DNA from 3 places in the Mesorhizobium sp. M1227 genome. Region 1 is predicted to be linked to each of the others. Evidence: predicted binding sites of a transcription regulator. Region 1 holds the regulator's gene; each other region holds the start of a gene.
The links. The regulator PhoB, encoded in region 1, activates phosphate uptake and scavenging genes when phosphate is short. The targets are predictions, from matches to a motif close to TGTCATNNANCTGTCAT.
Positions count from the first base shown of each region.

Region 2: a site for PhoB is predicted at 2,748-2,764, ahead of NKH28_RS17700 (LTA synthase family protein). Genes of this name have one in related genera too.
Region 3: a site for PhoB is predicted at 2,175-2,191, ahead of NKH28_RS25140 (RNA degradosome polyphosphate kinase). Genes of this name have one in related genera too.

Region 1 is NZ_JAMYLZ010000009.1:28,832-32,815, forward strand. It holds gene pstA (phosphate ABC transporter permease PstA) at 1-549, shown strand, start outside; gene pstB (phosphate ABC transporter ATP-binding protein PstB) at 546-1,349, shown strand; gene phoU (phosphate signaling complex protein PhoU) at 1,382-2,089, shown strand; gene phoB (phosphate regulon transcriptional regulator PhoB) at 2,106-2,795, shown strand; gene NKH28_RS13955 (ROK family protein) at 2,805-3,984, opposite strand, start outside.
Region 2 is NZ_JAMYLZ010000013.1:118,642-122,625, forward strand. It holds gene NKH28_RS17695 (pilus assembly protein TadG-related protein) at 1-750, shown strand, start outside; gene NKH28_RS17700 (LTA synthase family protein) at 782-2,707, opposite strand; gene fabD (ACP S-malonyltransferase) at 2,955-3,932, shown strand.
Region 3 is NZ_JAMYLZ010000027.1:56,671-60,654, forward strand. It holds gene NKH28_RS25125 (TIGR02117 family protein) at 1-604, shown strand, start outside; gene NKH28_RS25130 (FAD-dependent monooxygenase) at 632-1,849, opposite strand; gene NKH28_RS25135 (zinc-finger domain-containing protein) at 1,869-2,114, opposite strand; gene NKH28_RS25140 (RNA degradosome polyphosphate kinase) at 2,264-3,984, shown strand, end outside.

The DNA.
Region 1 (3,984 bases):
TCGCGCATCACCACCGTCGTCCGCTTCATCAACGACATCCTGTTGTCGGCGCCGTCGATCATCATCGGCTTGTTTGTCTATGAGCTGATGGTGCGGCCAATGGGACATTTCTCGGCCATTGCCGGCGCCGTTGCGCTTGCCATCCTGGTCATTCCGGTGGTCGTGCGCACCACTGAAGACATGCTCAACCTGGTGCCGAACGCGTTGCGTGAAGCCGGTGCCGCGATCGGCGCGCCACGCTGGGTGGTGATCCGTTCGGTCGCCTACCGCGCCGCATTGTCCGGCATCGTCACCGGCATATTGCTGGCGATAGCACGCATTTCCGGCGAGACGGCGCCGCTGCTCTTCACCGCGCTCAACAACCAGTTCTGGAGCAGCAATATCAACGCGCCGATGGCCAGCCTGCCGGTGACCATCTTCCAGTTCGCTCTCAGCCCTTACGAGGAATGGCAGCAACTGGCGTGGACCGGCGCACTCATAATCACCCTGACGGTTCTGGGCTTGAGCATCCTCGCCCGCAGCCTTACCGGACGCAGAGAGGACAGATGACACAGATGTTGTCCCCAGACATGACGATGACCGAAACGGTCACCGAGAAGACGAAGATCGAGGTCAAGAATCTCAACTTCTACTACGGCCAGAGCAAGGCGCTGAAGGACATCAGCCTGTCGCTGCCCGAGCGCAGCGTCACGGCCTTCATCGGCCCTTCGGGCTGCGGGAAATCGACGCTGCTGCGTGTGTTCAACCGCATCTATGAGCTCTACCCAAAACAGACGGCCGAGGGCCAGGTGCTGCTCGACGGCAAGAACATTCTCGACCGGTCGCAGGATCTCAACCTCCTCAGGACCAAGATCGGCATGGTGTTCCAGAAGCCGACGCCGTTCCCGATGTCGATCTACGAGAACATCGCCTTCGGCGTCAGGCTCTACGAGAACCTCGGCAAGTCCGAGATGGACGGCCGCGTCGAACAGGCGTTGAAGCGCGCCGCGCTGTGGAGCGAGGTCAAGGACAAGCTCAACGCCAGCGGCTTGAGCCTGTCCGGCGGCCAGCAGCAGCGGCTCTGTATCGCCCGCACCGTGGCGGTGAAGCCGGAAGTCATTCTGCTCGACGAACCGGCTTCGGCGCTCGACCCGCTGTCGACGGCCAAGATCGAGGAACTGATCGACGAATTGCAAGCCGACTACACGATCGTCATCGTCACCCACAACATGCAGCAGGCGGCGCGCGTGTCGCGCCAGACGGCCTTCATGTATCTGGGTGAACTGGTCGAGTTCGACCGGACCGAGAAGATCTTCACGTCGCCCCGCGAGAAGCGCACGCAGGACTACATCACTGGCCGCTTCGGCTGAGCCGTTCCGATCATGCATATGAGGACAGGACCATGGGCGAACACACAGTCGCTTCTTTCGACGAGGATCTCGAGCAGATCAGCAAGCTGATCCGCGACATGGCCGACCTCGCCGGTTCGATGGTCGGCGGGGCGACCAAGGCCCTGTTGAATTCCGACAACGTGCTGGCGCAACGCGTCGTTTCCGACGACGCCATCATGGATGCGCGTCAACGCGAACTGGACGACCGCGCCATCACCCTGATCGCCAAACGCCAGCCGATGGCCCACGATCTTCGCCATGTGGTCGGAGCGATCCGCATGGCGGGCGACCTCGAACGCATCGGCGACCTTGCCAAGAATATCGCCAAGCGCGTGAGTGCCGTCGGCCTCAGCGCCACGCCGCGGGACCTGTCGCATTCCATCGACGCGATGGCGCAGCTGGTTCTCATCCAGGTGCAGGGTGTCATCGAGGAATATGCTGCAGGCGATGCGGCCGCGTTGGCCAAGCTTCGTGCCGCCGACGAGCGCATCGACGTTAAATACACGTCCGTGTTCCGCGAGCTGTTGACCTACATGATGGAAGATCCGCGCAACATCACCGCTTGCACGCACCTGCTGTTCTGCGCCAAGAATCTGGAGCGGATCGGCGACCATGTCACCAACATCGCCGAAAATGCGTATTATGTGCTGACCGGCGAGCAATTGCCGGTCAATCGTCCGAAGCAGGACGAAACGACAATGTCCGCACCGGTGACATGATGGGGGTGCCCAGCCGATGATCGCACCACGCATAATGGTGGTGGAGGACGAGGAGCCGTTGGGTGTGCTGCTCCGCTACAATCTCGAATCCGAAGGCTACCAGGTCGAGGTGGTGACACGCGGCGACGAAGCCGAGATCCGTTTGCAGGAGAATGTGCCCGACCTTTTGGTGCTCGACTGGATGATACCAGCGGTTTCCGGCATCGAGCTCTGTCGTCGGTTGCGGGTGCGCCCCGAAACCGAGCGGCTGCCGATCATCATGCTGACCGCGCGCGGCGAGGAGAGCGACCGGGTGCGCGGTCTTTCGACCGGCGCCGACGACTATCTGGTCAAGCCGTTTTCGACACCGGAATTCATGGCCAGGGTCAAGGCGCTGCTGCGGCGCGCCAAGCCGGAAGTGCTGTCCAGCGTGCTGAAGGTCGGCGACATCGTGCTCGATCGCGAATCGCACAGGGTCTATCGCAAGAAGAGCGAAATCAGGCTCGGGCCGACCGAATTCCGGCTGCTCGAGTTCATGATGCGGCATCCGGGCCGTGTCTTCTCGCGCAGCCAGTTACTCGATAATGTCTGGGGGGAGACAATCTACATCGACGAACGCACCGTCGACGTGCATGTCGGGCGGCTGCGCAAAGCCGTCAACAACGGCCGGATGCCGGATGTCATCCGCACCATCCGCGGCGCCGGCTATGCGATCAGGGAAGATTGACCCGCCTGGTCAGGCTACGTTCTTTCTGACGCTGGGCCTCATTTGCGCGCCCGGCGCGAAAATCTCCTGGTCGACGAAGCTTAACGCCCGCATCGCGCAGCCTTCGCGGATCAGAGGCAATTCGTTCGGCTCTGTATCGAAGGAGATCGAGCCTGAATGCTGGCCGCCGGCGGTCTGGGCGATTGCCTTCCGCAAGGCCGGCTCGATCAGATCGAAGGCGGCGGCACTGGCGCCGACCATCGCGACCGGTGCCGGATCGATCAGCGCGAACAGCGAGCCGAGACCGAAACCCAGCGCTTCGCCGGCCTTGCGGTAGGCCTCGCGTTCCGGCCCATCTTTCTCGCGCGCCCGGGCCGCCAGTGCGCGCATGTCGGCGTCGCTGACATCGGCGACCGGTTCGCTGTCTTCGCTCATCTGCCTGGCGTTGCGCCAGATGGCGTAGTTGCCGGCATACGCCTCGATGCAGCCGCGCCGCCCGCAACGGCAGAGCGCGCCGCCCGGACGATGGATCATGTGGCCAAATTCGCCGCCCGAGGAATGCGTCCCGGTGAACAGTTCGCCCTTCAGCACCAGCCCCATGCCGATGCCATGCGAAAGCAGGATGGCGATGAAGTCATCGCGATAGCGATCCGGATTGCGCCAGCGCAAAGCCACCGCCATCATGTTGCAGTCGTTCTCCACCGTTGCCGGGATGCCGAATTCGTCCTCCAGCATATCGGCAAAGGCGATGTCGGTCTGCGGCGTGATCGGCGACCACAGCATGGCGCGTGCAGGGGAGTCGGTAATGCCCTGAATCGCCAGGGCGATGCGGGCGACACTGCGGACGTCAAGATCTGGATCCTGCAGCCGGCGCCGGACGATGGCCATGCATTCACGGATCAGCTCGTCGCGCGGCATAGTCAGCGTGTCCAGCCGGCGCTGTTCCTCGGCGACCACCTGTCCCGTATAGTCGATAATGGCGGCCGAAAGGAAATTCAGCGACAACACCACGGTCAGCACCGCCGCCGCTTCCGGGTTGAGGGCGAGGCCGACTTGCGGACGACCGCGTTTCAACGAAACGGGCTCACTTGGCTTGCTCTCGGCGAGGATGCCTTCCCGTATCAGGTCGGAAGAAATCGCCGATATGGTCGAATGACTGAGGCCGGTGGTAGCTGCGATCTCAGTACGCGATGGCTGGCCGGCCCGGCGC
Region 2 (3,984 bases), on a different contig from region 1:
TATTTCGCGCCGGACGATCCAGGTAACGCTAAAAATCCAACCAGCTCCTACGGCAATTCAGCGACCGGCTACAACAATTCCTATCTCGACGATACCGTTGTCACCGTGCTTCCCGGCCTCACCAGCGACATGGCGAAGTACAGTGTTTCGACGATGAAGCTGATCAACGACAAGAGAGGCCCACTGACTATCGGCCCAAACCGGGCCTGTCCGACGCCGATAGTGCCGCTGACCGATGATTTCGACAAATTGCGGAAAGCCGTCGGTGAGATGATCGAATGGAACGGCTCGGGGACCAATGTTTCGGAAGGCTTGTCATGGGGGATGCGGGTGCTCTCGCCGGAACCGCCTTACAGCGACGGCGCGCCGTTCAGGGCGTCAGGCACGACCAAAACGGTGCTGCTGCTCACCGACGGCGAGAATGTTGTCTATGGCGCGAAGGATACGCCACAGAAGTCGGACTATGGCTCCTACGGATTCCTGGCCTCGGGTCGGTTTGGATCCAGCGACCAGACCGCGGCTGCGCGCAATGTTGACGATTGGACAACCAATGTATGCAACACATTGAAGAAGCAGGACGTGCAGATCTTCACAGTGCTGCTGCAGGCCGACACCGCAGCCAACCGCAAGCTCTACGAGGCCTGCGCATCGTCGCCGTCGGATTATTACCCGACCAACGACGTCAGTCAGCTCGAAAGCGTCTTCCTGAAAATCGGAAGCTCGATTTCGCAGCTGCACTTGACGAACTGAACGACGTCGGCCGCTCTCCCGCCGCCGCTGCTCAACTCGTGTGTGCAGCCACTTTGCCCGTGGTTTCGGGGAAGAAATCGGGCGCCGCATGGCGCTTGCCGAACATCATGTCGTATTGCAGCAGACGGAAGTCGCGGATTGCCGGATCGATCTCTTTCTGACGCGACCAATCGGGGGTGGCGTCGCCCCCCGGTGCCAAAAGCAAATTGCGGTCGATAACGCGGTAGCGCTCTCGCAACTGTCCGAGGAAGCCGGTGTAATAGGGATGGCTGATGCCGGCTGTCTTCAGGATATGGTAGGGCAGGAAGGACGGGCTGACGGCGCCTAGATCCTCGGCCGGGCCGCTGCGATTCGACCAGACGATCAGCGGCGTCTGGTGGTGCAGCAGCATCTGGTCGGCTGCCTCCTTGCGCGGCGCAACATTGTCCTTCAGGAAGCCGGTCTCGACGTAGACCGGCCCAAGCGGCGGCAGATGGTCGCCGAAGAACGCGATGACGGTCGGCCGCTCGCGTTTCTTCGCCCATTCGATCAGCCGCTCGAGGCCGCGGTCCGCGTCGGAAGAGCCTTCGGCATAGCTCAACAGCGATTCACGCGCCCATTGGCTGATCGGCGCCTGCACCTTGTGGGTCGGATTGTTATAGCGATACGGCTCATACGGCCCGTGGTTCTGCAGGCTGACGGCGAAAAAGAACACCGGCTGGGCGCTGGTATCGGCTTCGTGGATGATCTCGTCGGTCATCGCAGCGTCCGACGCGAGCGGTCCGCGCTTCTGCATGGGCGGCAACGTCTCCTCGGACTTGAAGTCGTTGAAGCCGAAATCGGCATAGACGGCCCCCCGGTTCCAGAACCAGTTAGTGCCGGGATGGATGGCGCGCGCCCGGTAGCCCTGACTTTTCAGGAAGGTCGCCAGCGAGGGAGTCGGTGTCCGCACATATTGCTGGTAGGGAATGCTGCCCGCCGGCAGGAAGGCGTTGGAAAAGCCGGTCAGGGCCTCGAACTCGATGTTGGCCGTCATGCCGCCGAACTCGGGCGAGAACATGTAACCCGTGCGCAGTGCCCGCACATTGGGGATAGGGTCGGGTGTGATGGTGACGCCGGGTAGCTTGGTCGGATCCCAGAAGGATTCGCTCATGACGACGATGATGTCGGGCTTCTCGGCAGGTACCGAGGCGGTCACCTGCGGTTTGCCGATCGCTTCGATCGCCTTGTCGGAATAGCCGGGCGGCGCCGAGACATGCGCCATCGGAACGTTAAGCGCGAAGGCGAGCGCAAAACCGTTCGAGGCATAGTTTTCCTTCTGGTCCCACATGATCGGGATGATCTGCAGCCGGTCGCGCGTCCACGAGAAAGTGGCATAGTCCATGATGGAAACGAAGAAGGCGATCAGCGGTACTGTCAGCGTCAGCCGGGCAAGGCGGCCCTTGTGGCTGAGCGCCGGAACACGGCGGCGCCATAGCCGCCAGCCATAGACGAGCAGCGACAGCCCGCCGACGATGCCGATCGCCAGGGCAATGGCGGTTCCCGGGCGATCGCGTACCAGAAGCGGCATCAGTGCCACGATCTGCCGGGAATAAAGGAAATCGGTCGGATAGAGCGGATCGCCGAGATACAGCGACTTCTGGTGGCCGACGAACGCCAGCGACAATGTCAGCGGCGCGACGATCATCAGGCTCTGATGACTGCGGCCGAGCACGGCGTCGAGGCCGATGAGGATCAGCGCAAAAATGATGATCGTGGTCCAGCCGGGTTTGAAAGGCTGCAGAAAGAAATCAATGGTGCCGGCAAAGTTGCCGCGCACGATCAGTTCGATGGCAAACACAAGGATGGCCGCAGCCAGCAAGCTGATAAGGCCATAGCGGATGACAGGCCATTTGCGCGCCGGCAGATAGCCGGTCGACGGATCGCCTTCAAGAAACTGGGGCGCCGCCTCGGCTGCGCTCTGCTTGGTCTTTGCCACTTCAATAGTTCCCCGGCCCGCAACAAAAGCGTCACTCGATTGTCATCGAACTGTCACGCAAAGCCTAGCGCCTGTGGCGGAAATAAGAAGAGCCAGCAAACAAATCGTGAGCGGTTTTCATCATGAGTGATCGCCAAAAAGCCTGCCGAAACAGGCACTCGGCCGATATTACGCGATCAAGGTTGGACTTGACTTGGCCGCACGCCTTGCGTCACAGGCAACGTGAACCAGCAGCTGGGAGCCGCCGATGGCCATCGCATTCACCTTTCCGGGGCAGGGCAGCCAGGCTGTCGGCATGGGCAAGGACCTCGCCGATACCTTTGTGGAATCGCGGCGGATCTTCGAGGAAGTTGACGACGCGCTCGGCGAAAACCTATCGAAGCTGATCTGGGAAGGCCCGGAAGAGACGCTGACGCTGACCGCCAACGCCCAGCCGGCGCTGATGGCGGTGTCGCTTGCCGCAATCCGGGCGCTGGAGGCGCGCGGCTTCTCCCTGAACGGCAAGGTCACCTATGTCGCCGGCCACTCGCTCGGCGAATATTCGGCACTTGCGGCCGCAGGTTTCGTTTCGGTCGCCGACGCCGCCCGGCTGTTGCGCATCCGCGGCAATGCCATGCAGGCGGCTGTGCCGGCCGGCGAGGGCGCCATGGCGGCGATCATCGGGCTGGAACAGGCCGACGTCGAAGCCGCTTGCGCAGAGGCCGCCCAGGGCGCCGCCAAAGATCCCGCACAAGCCTTGGTTTGCCAGATCGCCAATGACAATGGCGGCGGCCAGCTGGTGATCTCCGGCGCCAGGCCAGCGGTCGAACTGGCGGCGAGGCTATGCACGGAGAAGGGCGCCAAGCGGGCGCTGATGCTGCAGGTCTCGGCGCCCTTCCATTCGGCATTGATGAAGCCTGCGGCCGAGATCATGCGGGAGGCGCTGGCCGCCGTGACGAAGAGTGCGCCGGTCGTGCCGCTGGTCTCCAATGTTACGGTGACCCCGACGAGCGATCCCGACGAGATCGCCCGCCGACTCGTCGAACAGGTGATCGGGCGCGTGCGCTGGCGCGAAACGGTGGAGTGGTTCGGCAGCAACGGCGTTGTGACGCTTTACGAAGTGGGCGCCGGCAAGGTGCTGTCGGGGCTGGCCCGCCGCATCAACCGCGACATTGCCACCAGCAGCATCGGATCGGCGGCGGAGGTCGAGACGGCACTTGCCGCCTTGGGTGACCACGCAGCTTGAATTCATCAGTGCTTGCCGCTACATGAATACATGTATCGCAACAAGGTGCGGC
Region 3 (3,984 bases), on a different contig from region 1:
ACTGCTGCCGCGCCCGCTCTGGCCGGCGGCAGTTGCCGATCCGATCGGCTCAAGCCACCGCATCCTGGTGCTGAAAAATCCGATCCACACCGACATCGCCATCCCGGTCGACGACGATGTGCGCCGGCGCTTCCATTTCCTGGTCGATGCCGGCATTCCAGCAGACGTGGCGGAGGTCCGCTACATCGTCTTCGGCTGGGGCGGCCGCGCCTTCTATCTCGAGACGCCGACCTGGTCGGAACTGAAGGCAGTGCCGGTGATGAAGGCGCTGACCGTCGATGCCTCGGTGATGCATGTCGACATTTCAGGCGAAATCGCCGAGCCGCATCCCGACGTCGCCGGCTTCGACATCGGCGAGGAGCGGTTTACGGCGCTGCTCGATTACATTGCGGGAAGCTTCCGGCAGGGACCGAGCGGGGCCATGCCGATCGAGAATGCGGCGTATTCCCGTTTCGATCGTTTCTTCGAAGGCAATGGCCGTTTCAACGCGCTGGTCGGCTGCAACACCTGGGCGGCGGCGGCACTGCGCATCGCCGGGCTGCGCACCGGCTGGTGGAACCCGCTGCCGGCATCGCTCGGCCTGTCGATGCGGCTTTACAATTGACCGGGCGACTTAGGACCGCCGAACGTCCTACGCCCGCCAGCCGTAGAGCCAGTCGAGATCGGCGGCGAGTTTTTCGGGCGAGCGCATCGCCAGGAACAGGTTGCGGGCCATCGCCACCGGCCCGGCCGCATGCCAGGCGAGGCGATTGACGGCGCCGCGGCGGGCGACCTGGGCGACGCGCGGCCGCCGCGCCTGTTCCCAGGCGGCAAGCGCCCCCTCAAGATCGGCTGTGGAGGCCGCAATGAAGCCGGCAAGCGTCGCCGCGTCCTCGATCGCCATCGCCGCGCCCTGTGCGGCAAACGGCGTCATCGCGTGCGCCGCATCGCCGATCAGCGCGATGCGTTGCGGCGTCGTCCACCGCCGCTGCTCGACAATGTGGATCGGCCATGCCGTCCACGGCGCCGCCTCGGTCGCCAGGCGAACCAGCGCCGGCGCGGTACCGCGCATGGCGCTGGCGAGGCTGGCGGGGTCGGCATACCCCGACCAGCCTTCGGCGATGCGCTCGCCCTTGGTGAAGGCAGCGAGGTTGAAGGCAGTGCCACGGCTGACCGGATAGGCGACCATATGAAAGCCGGGATAGAGGAATGCGGTAACGCAATCGGGCGCACCGATCGCCCTGAAGGCTTGTCCGGCGAGGGTGTCCGCGGCCACCGTGGCGCGCCAGGCAAGCTCGCCCGAGAATCGGCTTCTGCCGAATTCGGCCGCCTTGCGGGCCAGTTTTTCTCGCACCGACGACCAGACCCCATCGGCGCCGACCAGCAACGATGCTTCGGTTTCGATGGTCGTGCCGGCAATCTCGACTGTTGCGGTGATGCCATTCGGTCTGGTTGCGACGCCGCAGACGCGGGCACCGGTGACAAGCTCGACCTTGGGCCGCTCGGCTATCCGCTGCATCAGCGCTGACTGCAGATCCGCGCGGTGGGCAACGAGATAGGGCGCTCCCCAGCGCGTGTCGGCCGCCTGGCCAAGCGGTACGCGCGCCAGCTTGCGCAGCGTGGCGGCATCCTTGAGCACGACTGCCTCCGGCCGCACCGCCGTCGCCAGCAGCCGATCGAGTACGCCGAGCTGCCGTAGGATGCGCGTCGCGTTGGGCGAAAGCTGGATACCGGCGCCGGCAGCCTCGAGGTGCTGCGCCTGTTCGAACAGTTTTACCCGATAGCCGCGCTCGGCGAAGGCCAGTGCCGCGGTCAGCCCGGCGACGCCCGCCCCGGCGATGACCACCTGCCGGGACTGCGTTTCCTGCATCAGGCTTGTCGCGGAAGAATCAGGCGGCCTGGTCGATATAGAGGCAGCCCGGCGGCTGCGTTTCCAATGCCTTCAGTTTCGGCGAATAGCGATAGAGCGTCGAGCAATAGGGGCAGACCTTTTCATTGTCGTCGCCCATGTCGAGAAATACATGCGGATGGTCGAAAGGCGGATTGGCGCCGGTGCACATGAATTCCTTGACGCCGATGTCGATTGCCGGGTAGCCCGCATCGTTCTGGAAATGGGGAATGGAACCGCCTGCCATCGTCGTCTCCTGATCTCGTCGATTGCATCTGGATCATAACCCGTCTCTTTGCAAGATCGATGAAATGAAACTGTCGCAAAAGCCTGTCAGAGGATAAGTTAAGCCGGTTAAGGCTGTGCTCGTCGAACGGTGTGGGAAGAGCGGGAACCATGAACGAACTGAAGCCGGTGCAGAACGAATTCATCACCGTCGAGGCGGCGAGCCCCGAAGGCGGCAATCCCGATCGCTTCGTCAATCGCGAGTTTTCCTGGCTGCAATTCAACCGGCGCGTGCTCGAGGAATCGCTGAACGCCAATCACCCGCTGCTCGAGCGCGTTCGCTTCCTGTCGATATCGGCCGCCAACCTCGACGAGTTCTTCATGGTCCGCGTCGCTGGTCTTGCCGGCCAGGTGCGCGAAGGCATCGTGCTGAAGAGCCCGGATGGGCGCACTCCCGAGCAGCAGCTCGAACAATTGCTGCGCGAGGTCGAGCGCCTGCAGGAGGACCAGCAGAACAGCCTTTCGGCGCTGATGCTGCTGCTCGACAAACAAGGCATCGAAAGCATCACCCGCGATGGCCTGACCAAGGACGAGAAGACCTGGCTCGAGGACCATTTCCAGGAGCAGGTATTTCCGGTCCTGACGCCGCTGTCGATCGACCCGGCGCATCCGTTTCCGTTCATTCCCAATCTCGGTTTCTCGATGGCGCTGCAATTGCGCCATCGCAAGAACGGCGAGGAAATGAGCGCGCTTCTGCGCCTGCCGGTGGCGCTGAGGCGCTTCATCCGTTTGCCGGATCGCAAGCATCATGTCCGCTTCATTCCACTCGAAGAGGCGGTCAGTCTCTATATCGGCAAGCTGTTCCCCGGCTATGAGGTCAAGGGCTCCGGCACGTTCCGCATCATCCGCGACAGCGATATCGAGGTCGAGGAAGAATCAGAGGATCTGGTGCGGCTGTTCGAGACGGCGCTGAAGCGCCGACGCCGCGGCTCGGTCATCCGCATCGAGTTCGACAAGCTGATGCCGGCCGAATTGCGCGATTTCGTCGCCGGCGAGCTCGGCGTCTCGGCAAGCCGCATCAGCGTGCTCACCGGTCCGCTGGCGCTCAGCCAGATCTCGGAGATCGTCGCCGTCGCCCGCGACGATCTGAAATTCACCCCCTACAATCCCCGCTTTCCCGAGCGCATCCGCGAGCATGGCGGCGATTGTTTTGCGGCGATCCGCGAGAAGGACATCATCGTCCACCATCCTTACGAATCTTTCGACGTGGTGGTGCAGTTCCTGCGCCAGGCAATGGCCGACCCGGAAGTGGTGGCGATCAAGCAGACGCTCTACCGCACCTCCAACGACAGCCCGATCGTACGCGCTCTGGTCGACGCCGCCGAGGCCGGCAAGTCGGTGACGGCGCTGGTCGAGCTCAAGGCGCGCTTCGACGAGGAGGCCAACATCCGCTGGGCGCGCGACCTCGAGCGCGCCGGCGTCCAGGTCGTCTTCGGTTTCCTCGAGCTCAAGACCCATGCGAAAATGTCGCTGGTGGTGCGGCGCGAGGATGGCAGGCTGCGCAATTACGTGCATCTGGGCACCGGCAACTACCACCCGGTCACGGCACGCATCTACACCGACCTGTCCTTCTTCACCACCGATCCGACGATCGCGCGCGATGTCGCCCAATTGTTCAACTTCATCACCGGCTATGCCGAGCCGGCCGAGCAGATGCGGCTGGCCATCTCGCCGTTTACGCTGCGCGACCGCATCCTCCAGCACATTTCGGATGAGATCAGCCACGCGCTGGAGGGCAGGCCGGCCCGCATCTGGATGAAGATGAACGCCTTGGTCGACCCGATCGTCATCGATGCGCTCTACGATGCCAGCCGCGCCGGCGTCGAGATCGA